2 regions of the Salipiger bermudensis genome follow, and region 2 is predicted to be linked to the other one. Evidence: riboswitches for the same ligand, from Rfam matches in the RefSeq annotation. Region 2 holds a riboswitch; the other holds the start of a gene.
The links. A riboswitch is a leader RNA that binds a small molecule or an ion and turns the genes downstream of it on or off. The one in region 2 is predicted to bind cobalamin.
Positions count from the first base shown of each region.

Region 1: linked by a shared signal. The riboswitch ahead of JF542_RS05135 (DUF4198 domain-containing protein) and the one ahead of JF542_RS21565 (TonB-dependent receptor plug domain-containing protein) in region 2 are both predicted to bind cobalamin.

Region 1 is NZ_JAEKJV010000003.1:57,598-65,357, forward strand. Features, by position in the region: gene JF542_RS05120 (HipA domain-containing protein) at 1-420, shown strand, start outside; gene JF542_RS05125 (MarR family winged helix-turn-helix transcriptional regulator) at 737-1,156, shown strand; gene JF542_RS05130 (TonB-dependent receptor domain-containing protein) at 1,201-3,129, opposite strand; cobalamin riboswitch at 3,469-3,685, shown strand; gene JF542_RS05135 (DUF4198 domain-containing protein) at 3,835-4,620, shown strand; gene cbiM (cobalt transporter CbiM) at 4,627-5,238, shown strand; gene JF542_RS05145 (cobalt ABC transporter permease) at 5,235-5,816, shown strand; gene cbiQ (cobalt ECF transporter T component CbiQ) at 5,816-6,598, shown strand; gene JF542_RS05155 (energy-coupling factor ABC transporter ATP-binding protein) at 6,595-7,245, shown strand; gene cobF (precorrin-6A synthase (deacetylating)) at 7,242-7,760, opposite strand, start outside.
Region 2 is NZ_JAEKJV010000021.1:47,094-54,853, reverse strand. Features, by position in the region: gene JF542_RS21585 (TatD family hydrolase) at 1-139, opposite strand, end outside; gene JF542_RS21580 (ABC transporter ATP-binding protein) at 248-997, opposite strand; gene JF542_RS21575 (FecCD family ABC transporter permease) at 994-1,971, opposite strand; gene JF542_RS21570 (ABC transporter substrate-binding protein) at 1,968-2,804, opposite strand; gene JF542_RS21565 (TonB-dependent receptor plug domain-containing protein) at 2,791-4,653, opposite strand; cobalamin riboswitch at 4,804-4,991, opposite strand; gene mraZ (division/cell wall cluster transcriptional repressor MraZ) at 5,684-6,193, shown strand; gene rsmH (16S rRNA (cytosine(1402)-N(4))-methyltransferase RsmH) at 6,195-7,187, shown strand; gene ftsL (cell division protein FtsL) at 7,187-7,531, shown strand; gene JF542_RS21545 (peptidoglycan D,D-transpeptidase FtsI family protein) at 7,528-7,760, shown strand, end outside.

The DNA of each region.
Region 1 (7,760 bases), on a different contig from region 2:
ATCTTCAACTGGATGATCGCGGCGATCGACGGGCATGCCAAGAACTACTCGATCTTCCTCGAGGGCGACGGCTTTCGCATGACGCCGCTTTACGACATCATGAGCGCCGCCCCTGAACGGCTGCGCGCAGGGTTCCGGCACAAGGATCTCCAGCTGGCCATGTCGGTCGGCAAGCGCGGCCACTATCGTCTCGACAAGATCCTGCCACGGCACTTCGACGAAACCGCACATCGCGCCGGTGTGCCGGTTGAGGCGCGGCATCGCGCCGTCCGCGATCTCCTGGCCGCCGCGCCCGGTGCGCTGCATCGCGCGCTCGAGCTGCTGCCCGACAGCGTGCCCACGGACACCGCCAGCCAGATCGTCGAGTATGCCACCGATCGGCTCAGGCTGCTCGAGGCTTTTGCCGAAACGATGACGTGACAACGGATCGGGCACCGCGCGACGGTGGCGCCCGATCCGTTCCGAGGACTGGCGGCTGCGGCCTCAGCGACAAGCGGGCTGAACCAACCTCCCTGTCTCTTGCGCCTCGACCGACAGGCTGGCCCCTCCTCCCTCGCTCGGAAAGTGGCGTGGTCGGGGTCAAGATGTGCGCGTCGCTCGCCAGCATCGCTGCCGGGCCTTGGCCCGCCGGCCCGGGCCGGGTATCCCGATCCCGGAAACACTCTGGAGACCCGACGTGAGCGCGCAAGGCACCGACAGCAGGCACCCGGCATTCGCATCAGATTCCTACGACGAGATGGCCTACAACCGCGTCTGGTTCAATCTTCTGCGGATCCAGCGCTGCCTTGGCCCCGACATCGCCCGCGCGCTCAAGGGCGAGGGCGTCGATGATCCGGTCTGGTACGAGATCCTGCTCGAGCTTGAGCGCGCCGGCCCGGATGGCATCGCGATGGCCACGCTCGAAGACAAGCTGTTCATGCCGCAATATTCGCTATCACGACACGCCGCCCGGCTCGAGGCGACCGGCTGGATTCGCCGCAGCCCGAGACCGGGGCCGGGGCGCGGGCAGATGCTCGCGCTGACCGAGGCCGGGCAAGGGCTGCACGAACGGCTCTGGAGGGTCTACGAGGAGGCCATTCGCGCGCGGCTCGGTCCACGGATGAGCACCGAGGAGGCCTATGCGCTGTCACGGATGCTGATCCGGCTCTATCCCTGAATGGGGCACCGCGCCCGACCTGCGGGCGCGGCGCGGTGCGGTGCCTAGAAGCGTCCGACGACGGTGAGGGAGAACGTCCGCCCCGGCTCCTTGAGCGTGGTGAAGCCGGCGTAGTCGCTGCCATAGGTGGCGCGATCCGCGTATTCCGTGTCGAACAGGTTGTCGACGGACGCGCGCACGGTGATGTTGTCGAGCTGCGGCGGCACGTACTCGGCATAGGCATTGACGACGGTGTAACCCTCGAGATCCTCGAGGCCCGAGGGCATCTCGTAATCGAGCGCGGCATCTATGCCGCCACCAACGTTCAGTCCATCTACGCCGGTCTCCTGATCGATCTCGAACGCCATGACCGTGCCGAGCGGCGCACCGAAATCAAGCTGGTCGTAGCTGTCGGACCGGTCTCCGTCGATGCGGGTGTCGCTTTTCGAAAGAGTGAAACGGGCAAATCCGCTGTCCCAGCCGTAGCTCGCGCCGATGTTGACGCCGCGGCTCTCGAAGTCGAAATTGTCGGTGCCGCCGCGGGCATTGTCGATCTGGGTGATGAAGAGCTCGCCGCCAAGCTTGAGCCTGCCGCGCTCCCAGTCGAGGCCCAGCGAGGCATTGCGGGCGCGGGACGGATCGAGCGTGCCATAGTCGAAAGGCGGCAGGAACTCCCAATAGGTGTAGTTGTCCTCGATGTCGATGCCACCAAAGACCGACGAGACACCGCCGCGCAGCGTCAGCTCATTGGTGACCGCGTAGGTCGCCGAAAGGTTGCCCGAGGCACCGGAATGGGACACCTCCTCGCCGGTGACGCCCTCGAACTCCTGCCAGTCGTAGCGCGCGCCGAAGGACAGGCCGAGCGCGTCGGTCGGCTGCAGACGGGCCTGTGCGAAAAGGCCGTGAGTGACGCTCTGTTCGGTCTGGTACTCGTCAAAGGCGGGGCTGTCGTATTCGCCGAAGCGCTCGCGCCAGTCGTAGCCCGCGTTGACCGTGCCTGTCGCGAGGTTGAAGGTGTTCATCAGCGTCGCCGACTTGGTCCAGGACAGGCCGTTGCTGTCATATGGCTCTTCGATGATGATGTCGCTCTCGGAATAGCCAAGATGCGCCGAGGGATCCCACAGCCCCGTGGCGACGGTGTTCTCGTAGCGCAGCGAATAGCTGGTGCGCGTGGTGTCGTAGGTGCGCAGGTCCGAGTCGTCGCCGCCGAAATTGGCCCGGTACTGGCGCAACGTGTCATCCCGAAGCTGCTGGCCCGAGAACTCGATGCGATGACCGCTTTCGCTCTCGTAGGCGATCTTGCCGAGCAGGCTGTCGAGATCGGCGGCGGTGCCCCCCATGGTGTCGCCATCGCCAGTGACATAGTCCTCGCCGGTGGCACGCTTGGCATAGCCCAGCACCGACAGCCCGCCGGTGCGGCCCGCAAGCGTCAGCGCGCGCTGGAAGGTCTCGCCGTTGTCGCCGTAGCTCAGGCGCACATTGCCGCCGAAGTTGCGCCCTTCGCCCAGCAGGCGCTCAGGGTCCACGGTCTCCATCACCACCGAGCCGGCCAGCGCATAGGGCCCGGCATCGGCGGGCGAGACGGTGGCATCGACACGCACCTCTTCCAGCAGGCCGGGATCGATGGCGTTCGCGGTGGCGTGATGGAAGGTGCGGTTGTTCTGCGCGGTGCCGTCGACCACGACGCCGAGATTGAGCATGTCGACGCCGTTGACAAAGATCTTCTGGGCGACGGGGATGGCCCCGCCGACACTCACCGAGGCAATACCGGAGAACAGGTCCTTCAGATCGCCGGTGCGCGCATGTTCAAGCTCGCGCCCCGACACGTACATCGACGTGGCGCGGTCCGCGGCTCCGGCAAGGCCGTCAAGCTGTTCGAAATACAACGGGTCTAGAGCGTAGTAGCCCTCAAGCTCCTGCCCCCAGCCCTGCGCCGCGAACGCCGCGCTTGCGGTGCCGGCCAGCAATACCGTTTTGGTGATGGTCGATGCCATGATCCCTGTTCCCCTCACAAATTCCCAAAGGTTGGCTGGGCAGGGCCTGGCTTGACGTTCGCTTACTCCGGGCATGGCATAACATGCAATTGCATGTTTAAGGTTTCCAAACGATGTTGCAAACTTGCCAAGACGCTTGGTGGCGGCTTCGGATGGCCACGCCCGGAGGGTGCCTCGGCCGGGCTCCGACCGGGAATGTCGGATGGTGGGCCGCCTGCACCAGCGCCGCGGCAAGCCCCGGCAGCCCGAGTGGCTGCCGCAGGTCCTTGACAGGGTCGCGGTGGCGCGTCTCGCTGCCCTGCGGCGAGACGCCGATTGACGCGTGCGGCAAAACTCTGGCATCACTGACGCATATCCGGTCCCGGTGCAGTCTCTGCCCCGGGCGCAAGAAGGGAACGCAGTGCGGCACGGGCCATTCGGTCACGGCTAATTCTGCGACTGCCCCCGCAACTGTAAGCGGCAAGCAACGGCTGATCGTGCCACTGGAGCAATCCGGGAAGGCCAGCCCGCGCGACGACCCGCAAGTCAGGAGACCTGCCGGATACGCGCCCCTGGAACGGGCGCCAAGCCGGGCGTCGGGGTGAGCGCCAGAGCGGATCCGCGTGGTGCCGGCCCTGTCCGCGCGCGAGGATCGCAAGCTCTTGTCCCGATGTCTCAAAGACAGTTGCGCCGGGTGTGGCGCAAAGGACAAGGACGACGAGCCTGATGAAGACGACCCTGATTGCCGCAGCAGCGGCGCTTGCCATCCCGGCAGCCGCGCAGGCGCATTTCCTGCTGGAATACACCACCGACACGATGATCGAGACGCCTGGCGATGTGCCGGTGAAGCTGATCTTCTGGCACCCGTTCGAGAACGGCCACGTGATGGACCTGGAGACGCCCGAAGCGTTCTTCATGATCCACAACGGCGAGAAGACAGATCTTCTCGGCACGCTCGAACCGGTCATGTTCAGCGGCGGCGAGAACGAGGGCGCGGCCTTCCGGGGCACGGTGCCGGTCAGGCGCTCGGGCGATTACGTGCTGGTGACGGTGCCGCAGCCCTATTACGAGGACTCCGAGGATCTCTATATCCAGCAGATCACCAAGGCCTTCCTGAACCGCAACGAACTGCCCACCGACTGGGACCAGCCGGTCGGCCTGCCAACCGAGATCATCCCGCTGAACAAGCCCTACAACGTCATCGCCGGGGGCACCTTCACAGGCCAGGTTGTCGCCGATGGCGCCCCGGTTGCCGGGGCAGAAATCGAGATCGAGTACATGGCGGCCGAGCCCGACATGGAGAGCATGGCATCCTCCGAGCCAACCGTCTCGCCGCTGCCGGGCGGGGCCGTGGTGGCGGTCTCGGACGCCAATGGCTACTTCACCTTCGGCGTCCCCAAGGCCGGCTACTGGGGCTTTGCCGCGCTAGGCTCGGGCCCCGAGACCGAGCACGAGGGCAAGGAACTCAGCCAGGACGCGGTGATCTGGATCCGCGCCTGGGATCTGGAGTAGGCGCGCATGCACATCGTCGACGGCGCCCTGTCGAACGCGGTGGTCCTCGGTGGCGGCATCGCCGCCGCCGGTGGCATCGCCATGGGCCTGAGATCGCTCGACATCGACCGGATCCCGACCGCGGGCGTTCTATCTGCAAGCTTCTTCGTCGCGTCGCTGATCCACGTGCCGATCGGGCCCTCCTCGGTGCATCTGATCCTCAACGGGCTGGCCGGGCTGCTGCTCGGCTGGGCCGCCTTTCCGGCGCTCTTCGTCGGCCTGTTGCTGCAGGCGGTGTTCTTCGGCTTCGGCGGGCTCACGGTCCTTGGGATCAACACCCTCAACATCGCCCTGCCAGCGGTGCTGGCGGGGCTGATTTTCGGGCGGCTGATCGGGCGCGGCACTCCCGGTCAGGGCGCGCTCTGGGGCGGCCTTGGCGGCGGCTTCGCCATCGCCGGGACAACCGCGATGGTCGCCCTGTCGCTGGCGCTGTCGGGAGACGCGTTCCTGCCCGCCGCCAAGCTCGTGTTCTTTGCCCATATTCCGGTCATGGCCATCGAGGCGCTGCTCACCGGCTTTGCCGTGCTGCTCGCCCGCAAGGTCAAACCGGAGCTCTTCACCCGGAACGCCATCGCATGAGACATCTTTTCCTGATCGCGGCGCTGCTCTGCGCGCCACTGCCCGCTCTGGCCCACAAGGTCATCGCCGGTGTGTTTCCGTCCGGTGATGCCATCGAGGGCGAGCTCGGCTTCTCGAACGGCGACATGGCCGCGGGGACCGAGGTCGTCGTGACCGGGCCGGACGGGGCCGAGCTTGGCCGCACGATCACCGACGAGGACGGCTTCTTCCTCTTCGTCCCGACCGCGCCCGTCGCTCACACCTTCCGTGCCGATCTCGGCGCCGGTCACGTGGCCGAAGTCACCATGCCGGCCGAAGAGGTGGCGGGAATCCTCGGTGCCGCCGCACCCGCCACCCCGGAGGCCGAACCGCCCGCCGCTCCTGCCCCCGACGCCGACGCCAGCATGGCCGCGCTTGCCGAGACCCAGCGGCGGGCCATCGCCGAGGCGGTGCGCAACGAGATCCGCCCGTTGCGTCGCGAGATCGCCGCCTATCGAGAGCACAACGACCTGCAGACCATCCTCGGCGGCATCGGCTATATCGTCGGGCTGTTCGGGCTGGGCTTCTACCTTGCCGCACGGCGCAGGCTCGCGGGCTGATGGCACATGCGCTCGGACATCGCGAGGCGACCCTCTCCGAGGCCGGCGACAGCGATCGGGCGGGGATCATCGGAGCACTCGATCCGCGTCTGCGCATCGTCATGGCCTGCCTTTTCGGCACCGTCACGGTGGCGCTGACCTCGCTGCCGGCGCTCTGCGCCGCGCTGGCCACGGCGCTGCTGCTACTTGCCGCGTCGCGGTTGCCACCGGTGCCCACCCTGAGGCGGATGGCAATGATGGACGGCTTCATCCTGTTCATGCTGGTGCTGCTGCCGTTCTCGGTCCCGGGCCCTCCGATCGTCACGATCTGGGGCCTCACCGCCAGCTGGGCCGGGCTCTGGCAGGCGGTCGAGATCGCCCTGACCGCCAATGCGGTGATCCTCGCCCTGATGGTTCTGGTCGGAACGCTCGAGCCGGTGACGCTGGGCCACGCGCTGCACAGGCTGCGCTGCCCCGAAACGCTGGTGCACCTGCTGATGTTCACGATCCGCTATATCGAGGTCCTGCGCGAGGAATACCTGCGCCTGCGCGGCGCGATGAAGGTGCGCGGCTTCCGCCCCGGCAGCAACTGGCACACCTATCGCAGCTTCGGCTATCTTGTCGGCATGATGCTGGTACGGGCCATCGAACGTTCCGAGCGCATCCTCGGGGCGATGAAATGCCGGGGCTTCTCGGGCCGGTTGCTCCTGCTGCAGGACTTCGCACTGACCGGGCGCGACCGGGTCGTCGGCGCGGCGATGACCGCGCTCTGCCTTGGCCTTCTGCTGCTGGATACCCTATGACGCTGCTCGATCTGCGGGACATCCGCTTTGCCTATCCCGGCCATCCGCCGGTGCTCGACGGGGCCTCGCTCCGCCTTGCGCCCGGCCAGCGCCTGTCCCTGACCGGGCCCAACGGTTCGGGCAAGTCGACCCTTCTGCGGATCATCATGGGGCTGCAGGCGCCGGACTCGGGTACGATCACCGCGTTCGGCACATCACGCTCGAAAGAGGGCGATTTCCACGAGCTGCGGCGCCGCGTCGGTCTGGTCTTTCAGGATCCCGACGATCAGCTCTTCTGCCCGACCGTGGCCGAGGACATCGCCTTCGGCCCGCTCAATCTCGGACGTTCTCGGGACGAAGCGCTGGCCATCGTCGACAAGGTTCTGGACGATCTCGACCTCATGCACCTGAAAGGGCGCATCACCCACAAGCTTTCGGGGGGCGAGAAGCGTCTGGTGACGCTGGCCGCAGTGCTGGCGATGGAGCCCGAGGCGCTGCTGCTCGACGAGCCGACAAACGCGCTCGACACCAAGAACGAGGCGCGCCTGCTCGAGATCCTTTGTGCCCTGCCGCAGGCGATCCTCCTGGTCAGCCACGCCCCCTCTTTCCGCGCGGCGTTGGCGCCCGAGGCTCTGGAGCTGCGCGACGGGCGTCTGGTGCCGGTCTAGACCGGCGCGCGGCGCAGCAGGTAGGTGTCCATGATCCAGCCATGCCGGGCACGGGCCTCGGCTCGCTGCGCCACGATACGCGGTCCGGCCTCTGACAGCGCTCCGTGGTCGAGCACCTGCTCCGGCATCCCGAGAAATGCGCCCCACCAGATCCGAAGCCCCTCGGGCGGCAGTTTGCGGAAGCTGCATTCCCCGTCGAGCATCACCACCACGCTCTCGACACCCTCGGGCCAGCCCCCGTCGCGCAACCTCCGGCCGGTGGTCACCGTGACCGCGCCGTTGATCGTGTTGAACGGGGTCGCGTGGGCGGCGGTCAGGGCCTGCAGGGCGGTAATCCCCGGCACCACCCGCAACTGCGTCGGCCCCGGCAGCCGCGCGGCGATGCGCAGGGTGGAATCGTAAAGTCCCGGATCGCCCCACACCAAGAGCGCCACCGGCCCCTCTGGCGCGCGCTCCAACGCCGCCTGCCAGCGCACGGCGATGGCATCGTGCCAGCGCGCGACCCGCTCGGCATA
Region 2 (7,760 bases):
CGTTGCGCAGGCGGGTGCAGATCGTCACCATGCGGTGCACTCCGGCGTCGACGGCGCGGGCGATGACGTCCGGGCGCTCGGCGTCGAAATCCGGGAAGTCGAGGTGACAGTGGCTGTCGGTGATCAGGGGAGTGGTCATGGTCATGTCCTTTGCGCCGGTTGTGGGGGATGGCGCCGGCAGGGTCAAGCGGATGCGGCTGGCACGCTGGCGCTGCGGGGCGGGGCGCTCACGCGGCGGGCAGGCGGCTCAGCCCAGCACGTCGAGCGCCTGTAGCAGCGGGCCGTCCGCGGTGTCCAGCATGTTGCCGCGCAGGTGGAAGACCTCGGCCAGCCGGGCCTCGCTCAGCACCTCGAGCGGCGGGCCGTCGGCGGCGGTGCGGCCGCGATCGAGCAGGATGAGCCGGGTACAATGGCGCGCCGCCAGTGTCAGGTCGTGCAACGAGACGAGCACCGCGTGGCCCTCCTTTGCCAAGTCCTGAAAGACCCGCAGCGTGGCGATCTGCGCCGCCGGGTCGAGCCCGGCGATGGGCTCGTCGGCCATCAGCAGCGGCGCCTCCTGCGCCAGTGCGCGGGCGATCAGCACGCGGGCCTGCTCGCCGCCCGAGAGCTCGGTGGCGCGGCGCTGTGCGAAGGCGGTGAGGCCCATGCGGTCAAGGGCGCGCAGGACGGCTTCGGCGCGCAGGTCTCCGGCGCGGCTGTCATGCGGCAGGCGGCCAAGCGCCACCAGCGTCTCGACGGCTACCGGCCAGGCGATTTCGCGTGCCTGCGGCAGCCAGGCGGCGGCACGGGCGCGGTCGCGGGCGGGCAGGTCGGTGAGCGAGGAGCGGCCCTCGTGCTTCATCAGGCCGAGGGCGGCGCGCATCAAGGTGGTCTTGCCGGCGCCGTTGGGGCCGATCAGCCCGACGCATTCACCGGGCGCGATCTCCAGGCTGACGCTGTCGACAACCGGGCAGGGGCCGCGCTTGACCGTCAGCGCCTCGAGCGACAGCAGGCTCATCCGCCCCTCCGCGTCTTGTAGATCAGGTGCAGGAACAGCGGCGCGCCGATCAGCGCCATGACCACGCCGAGCTTGAGATCGCGCTCGGGCAGCACCAGACGGACGGCGATGTCGGCGGCGAGCAGCATCGCCGCGCCGCCAAGCGCCGAGGCCCAGAGCAGCCGCGAGGGACGTGCGCCGCAGAGCGGACGCAGCAGGTGCGGCACAACGAGGCCGACGAAGCCCACCGCACCGGCCACTGCCGTCGCGGCGCCTACGGCGGCGGCGGTGCCGAACAGCAGCTTCAGGCGCAGTGCTGTCATCGACACGCCAAGCGCCTGCGCCCCGTCCTCGCCCAGCGTCAGCGCGTCGAGCCCACGGCCCAGCGTCAGCAGCACCGCGGCCCCGATCGCCACCAACGGCGCGGCGAGCGCGAGGTGGGTGAGCGAGCGGTCGGCGACCGAGCCCATCATCCAGAACACGATCTCGAAGGTGGCATAGGGGTTCGACGACAGGTTCAGCGCCAGCGAGGTCAGCGCGCCCGCCAGCGCCGAGACCGCGATGCCCGCGAGGATCAGCGTCAGCGAGCCGCCGCGCGGGCCGGCGAGCAGCAGGATCAGCGCCACCGCGCCAAGTGCGAAGACCAGCGCCATCAGCGGCAGGGCGAGCGCGAAGGCCGCCGACAGGCCGGTCTGCAATGCGAGCACCGCGCCGAGCGCCGCAGAGCCAGAGACGCCGATCAGCCCTGGTTCGGCCAGCGGGTTGCGCAGGTAGCCCTGCATCGCGGCGCCCGAGAGCCCGAGAGCGGCACCCACCAGCGCGGCGAGTGCGGTGCGCGGCAGGCGGATCTCCTGCATCACCATGACATGCAGCGGATCGCCATTGCCCAGAACGCCGCCGAGCACGGCGGAGAGCGGCAGCGGCGCATATCCCAGCGACAGCGAGGCGAGCAGCAGAGCCAGCACGAGGGTCGAGAGCGCGAGGGCCAGTTTCATCGGGTGGCCTCCCAGTCGCGGCGCAGGTTGCGCATCGCTTCGACCGCATCAAGAACAAAGGGCGTGCCACAGATCCAGTTCTGCCCGTCGGGGATCTCGTGCAGGGTGCCGGTGGACCGCAGCACCGGGTGCTGCAGCAGCGCTGTGGCCTGCGCCGGGCTGTCATAGGGCTGGCCCACGAGGATCATGTCGGGCTGCGCGAGCACCAGTTCCTCGAGCGGCAGCCGGCCGCCATAGGGCAGGCCGCGCGCCTCGGAGATGTTCGCCATCCCGGCAGCGGCAAGGATCTCGCCGGTGAGCGACTGGACCCCGGCGGTCTCGTTGAAGGGCAGGTAGTAGGCCACGACCGGGCGTGTCTCGGGGGCATCGCTCAGCTCGGCGAGGCGGGCGTCGAAGTTTGAGAGCAGGGCGTCGGCCTCGGTCTCGCGCCCGAGCAGGGTGCCCATGCGCAGGATGTTGTCGCGCACATCCTCGAGGGAGTTGGCTGGGTTGAAGCGTTCGACGCGGTAGCCGAGCTGGTCGAGCATGTCGGTGGCGGCGCGGGCGGTGAAGTTGCCGGCGAGCACGAGATCGGGCTCGAGCAGGGCGATCTCCTCGGCATGGGCGTGATTGGCGGGCAGGGCACCGGCCTCGCGCGCCATCGCCGAACTGCGCGGGTCATGCGCGAGCGGCGAGACCGAGATCAGCTGGCCGGGCGCCGCGAGCAGCAGCGCGAGCTGGTCGGTGCAGACGTTGAGAGAGACGACGCGGGCCGGGCCCGCGTCGTCGGCCGCCGCCGCGCCTGCCATGAGGAGCAGGGCGGCGGCGAGCGTGGTGGGCCTAGAAGCGCGCACGGATCCCCGCGTAGTAGGCGCGGCCCGTGGTCTGGTAGTCCGGCACGATCTGGTAATCCTCGTCAAAGAGGTTCTCGATGCGGACGTAGCCCTCGAAGCCGTTGCCGAAATCGTAGCTCGCCTGCGCGTTGACCACGGTGTGATCGTCGCTTTCGTCCTGAACCGTCACGCCCCAGGTTTCGGCATAGTCGGCCTTGTGCACAACGCTGAGGCCTGCGCGCAGCTGGTCGGTGATGTCGGCATCGAGGCGCATGGCGAGATCGTAGCGCGGCACGCGTGCCAGCGGATCATCGTTGTCGTCGCGCGCATCGGTGTAGGTGTAGCTGCCCGAGAGCGTGAAGCGGTCGCCGAGCGGCACGCTCCCGGCAAGCTCGAGGCCCTTCGACACGGAGGTGCCGGAGACCTGGGCGTAGCCTGTCCCCTCGTATTGGATCAGGTCGTCGATCTCGGTGTAGAACCAGGTCGCGCCCAGCGTGGCGCCATTGGCAAAGGCATAGTCCGCGCCGATCTCGCCACCACGGCTGGTTTCCGGCTCGAGGCCGTCATTGCCGTAGGACGGGCTGTAGAGCTCGTAGAGCGACGGGGCGCGATAGCCCTTGGCGAGGGCGCCGCGCAGGGTCAGCGCCTCGGTGGCGCGCCAGGACACGGTTGCGCGACCGCTCCATTCGCCGCCGAACTCGGAGTGATCGTCGTGGCGCACGGTGACCACGGCATCGACATCCGGCGTGAAGGCCCAGGCAAGCTCGGCATAGGCGCCGGTGTTGTCGATCGACTCGCTGTTTTCCGCGGTGCCGACGCGCGAGAAGAAGGCATCATAGACCGGAGCGCTGAAATCGGCCTCTTCGAGGCTGTGTTCGGCGCCGAAGCTCAGGCTGCGGCCGGCGGCGAATTCCCATGTGCCGCTATAGGTCCACTTGTCGCGGGTCGAGCCGAAGCTGTCACTCCAGCCGGCGGCGTCGGTATCACGGTCGATCTGGTAGCGCGAGTAGGCCAGCTCGTGCGCCACGGCACCGGTCTGCAGCTGGGCATAGGCGCGCAGGCCATAGCTCTCGGTGTCGGTCGTGCCGCTCTCGGGGGCGGTCCAGTCGTTGGAGTCGTAGTCGCCCTCGGCGTCGAAGCGGAAGCCCGAAAGGCCGACGCGCAGATCCGGTGTCGCCTGGAAATAGCTGTCGAAGGCCAGCTGGGTCGCCGCAAAACCGTCATCCTCGTCGTAGCCGTCGGCCTCGACCGCCGAGAACCCGTCGGTCACGAAGCGCGTGGCGCTGAACGCGACACCGGCACGCTCGGTCGCGGCGCCATAGCTGAGGGCCGCGCTCTTGGTGTTGTAGGTGCCGGCCTCGGCGCCCACCTTCGTGGTCTGGCCGGGCTCTTCCGGCGCACGCGCGAGGTCGATCGCGACGATCCCCGCGACCGCATCGGCACCGTAGAGCGCCGACTGAGCACCTTTGAGCACCTCGACGCGGCTCACGCCGCCGGGAAGGATGTTGCCGAAGTTGAAGCTGCTCTGCGTCGACGAACTGTCGGTCACCTCGATGCCGTTGATATAGACCGGCGCATAATAGGAGGGCAGGCCGCGGATGCTGACGGCACTGCTGGTGCCGGGGCCGCCATTGGTAACGACGTTGACGCCGGGCAGCGTGTCGAGCGTATCGGCCAGCGTGGTCTCGGGGCTGTCGTCCAGATCGCGCTCGGTGAGGACCGACACCGAGGTGCCGGTGCGGCCGAGCTCGAACGGCGTGCTGTTGGCATAGAGCGTCAGCGTCGGGAGTTGGTAATACTCGGCATCCTGCGCGAGCAGGGGCGTGGTGCTCAGAGCGAGCACCGAGGCGGAGGTGAGGACATGCTTCATCCCTGTCCATCCTTTCCATGTCGGCCCTTCAGGCAGAAGGGCGGCTGTCGTGGTGTTCGCGGAAAGAGAGGACGGAGTCCGGATCCCGTGAACGGTGCGGATGTCACCACGAACGGAAAGACCGTACCCCGAAGCGCAGCCCCGCGCATGGGGAGGGTGATCACCTTGGCAGGTCTCCTGACTTGCGGGTCATCGCGCGACGCGGGCCTTCCCGGGCGTTTCGCCCAGTGGCATATGCCGGTCGCACTCACCGCTCACAGTTGCGGGGGCAGTCGCGGGTTTGCACCGCGTTCCCTATTCTCCGGACAAGGCCCGGAACCGAGGCCCGCTCCGCTTAATGCGGCGCGTCGCACCACACAAGTGCTTCCTTGGTGCCAGCCGCCGGGCGCGTGGATTCGGGGCCGCATGGGAATGGATGGCACCGCGCATGGGATTGCATGGAACTGATTTGGGAAATACTGCCCCCGCGTGGGTCAGAGCGCGCATCACGGCCGGATTTTCAGGTGATTCATCGGGTCTGGTGCGCCCGAATCTGGGTTTATCTCAGGACGCCTAAATTCTTGTGTTTAGCAACAAAACATTTTTGGGATTTTGCGGCCCGTGACATCTTCACGACAGCGTGACTATATATAGTTGTGTGCAGGTTCCCGCTTACCACATGTTTGTGAGATTTTGTCGAATAGGCCTCTACATGTTGTTTTCCACAGGGGGTGTGGACAAGAACTTGTGCCTTCTCCCGAAATTCCCCGTTGCCTCCCATGAATTCCCATGACATACCTTTAACCACGATGAGGGACGGGACAGAGGGCAAAAAACAAAGCCCCGGCAAACACCCACAATAATAAAAGAGCAGGTTCATACAGGCACCCGCCCTCATCGAAACACAGAGATCCGGCGCGCGAGCGAGCAGACATCCCCCCAGGTGGCGCGCGCAGCTGGACCAGCCCGCACAGCGGGTCAAGGCGGCGGGTTGATCGGTGGCAGCAGATCAACCCGCCGTATTTCGTTTCAAGGGGCGTGAGTAGGGACAGTGGGCCGCAGGCTGAGGTTCAGAGGCGAAAGTCGGCACAAGGTCGACAGCAAGGGCAGGGTGTCCATCCCGGCCTCTTTTCGCCGTGTGCTTGAAGCCGGTGATCCCGACTGGACCGAAGGTCTGAGCCCCAATTTCGTGATCGTCTACGGCGACCAGCGCCGCAAGTATCTCGAATGCTTCACCATCCAGGAAATCGAGGCCATCGAGGACCGCATCAGCAACATGAAGCGTGGCTCGCGCAAGCGGCGCCTGCTCGAGCGGCTGATCTCGGGCCAGTCGGTCACGTCGAGCGTTGACGACACAGGTCGGATCGTGATTCCTGTCAAGCTGCGCGACAAGATTGCGCTCGAGAACGAAGCGCAGTTCATCGGCACAGTCGACACCTTCCAGATCTGGGAGCCCGCGGCCTACGAGGCCGATCTCGAGGAGACCGAGGACGAACTGGCCGATTTTGACGGCGACCCGCTGGAACTGCTCGATGAAGACGATGAGGACGAGGAGATCTGAGATGGCACCTGCGGCGGATCAAGATAACGGCGCGCCGCATGTCCCGGTTCTCCTGCGGCCGCTTCTGAAGGCCGTGGCGCCGGTCAGCGGCACCTGGGTCGACGGCACCTTCGGGGCAGGGGGCTACGCCCGCGGTCTGCTCGAGGCCGGGGCCGACAAGGTGATCGGCATCGACCGCGATCCGCTGGCACACCAGATGGCGCAGGGCTGGATCGGCGACTATGGCGACCGGCTCGAGCTGGTCAAGGGCAATTTCGCCGACATGGACAAGGTCATCAGCGGCGCCGACGGGGTGGTGTTGGACCTTGGTGTGTCGTCGATGCAGCTCGATATCGCCGAACGCGGGTTCTCGTTCATGAAGGACGGTCCGCTCGACATGCGCATGGAGCAGTCGGGCGAGAGCGCCGCCGACCTGGTCAAGCGGCTCGACGAGACGGCGCTGGCCGACGTTCTCTATACCTATGGCGAAGAGCGCGCCTCGCGCCGCATCGCGCGGGCCATCGTGAAGGCCCGCGACCAGGAGCCGATCGAGACAACCGCGCGGCTGTCTTCGATCGTCGAGGCCTGCTTGCCGCGTCCGAAGCCCGGCCAGTCGCATCCGGCCACCCGCAGCTTCCAGGCGCTGCGCATCGCGGTGAACGACGAGTATGGCGCGCTCTGGCGCGGGCTGATGGCGGCCGAGCGGGCGCTGAAGCCCGGCGGCTGGCTCTGCGTCGTCACCTTCCATTCCGTCGAGGACCGCATGGTCAAGCGCTTCTTTCAGGCGCGCACCGGCCGCCTCGACACAGTCAGCCGCCACGCCCCGGTCACCGAGACCGAGGCGCCGCGCTTCGAACTCCTCACCCGCAAGGCCGTCGGCCCGGATGACGAGGAACTCGCCGCCAATCCGCGCGCCCGCTCGGCCCGGCTGCGGATCGGCAAACGCACCGACGCCGCGCCCGGCGAGATCGGCGCGGACAAGCTCAACATGCCTCAGCTCAAGGGGAAACGCTGATGCGGACGCTGCTCTACGTGACCACGTTCCTCGGCCTGATCGGCCTCGCCTTCTGGGCCTATCGCGAGAATTACGAGACCCAGGCAGCGCTCGACAATGTCGAGCGCCTGCACCGTGACATTGCCGACGCACGCGCGAGGCTGGCGATCCTCAAGGCGGAATGGGCCTATCTCAACCGCCCCGACCGGCTGCGGGACCTGGCCGAAATCAACTTCCCTCGGCTCGAGTTGCTGCCGATGCGGCCGGACCAGTTCGGCCGTGTCGATCAGGTCTCCTACCCGGTGACCCAGCCGCTGGTGGTGATGGAGCCGATCGACGTCTCGAGCGCGGGGGCAACGCAATGACCCGCACGCCGCTCCGCCCGCTCGCCCGCATTCTCGAGGCCCGCCAGAAGGGCGAGAACCCCGACGCCATCGAACGCGAGAACCTGCGAATCCGCCACGAGCAGATGCGCGACAAGGCGCGGGTCCGGGCCGAGGGCCGCCTGCTGGTGATGAGCGTGATGTTCCTCGTGGCCTTTGCCGTGGTCGGCGCCCGCATGGGCATGCTTGCCGCCTCCGAGCCGGCCGAGCC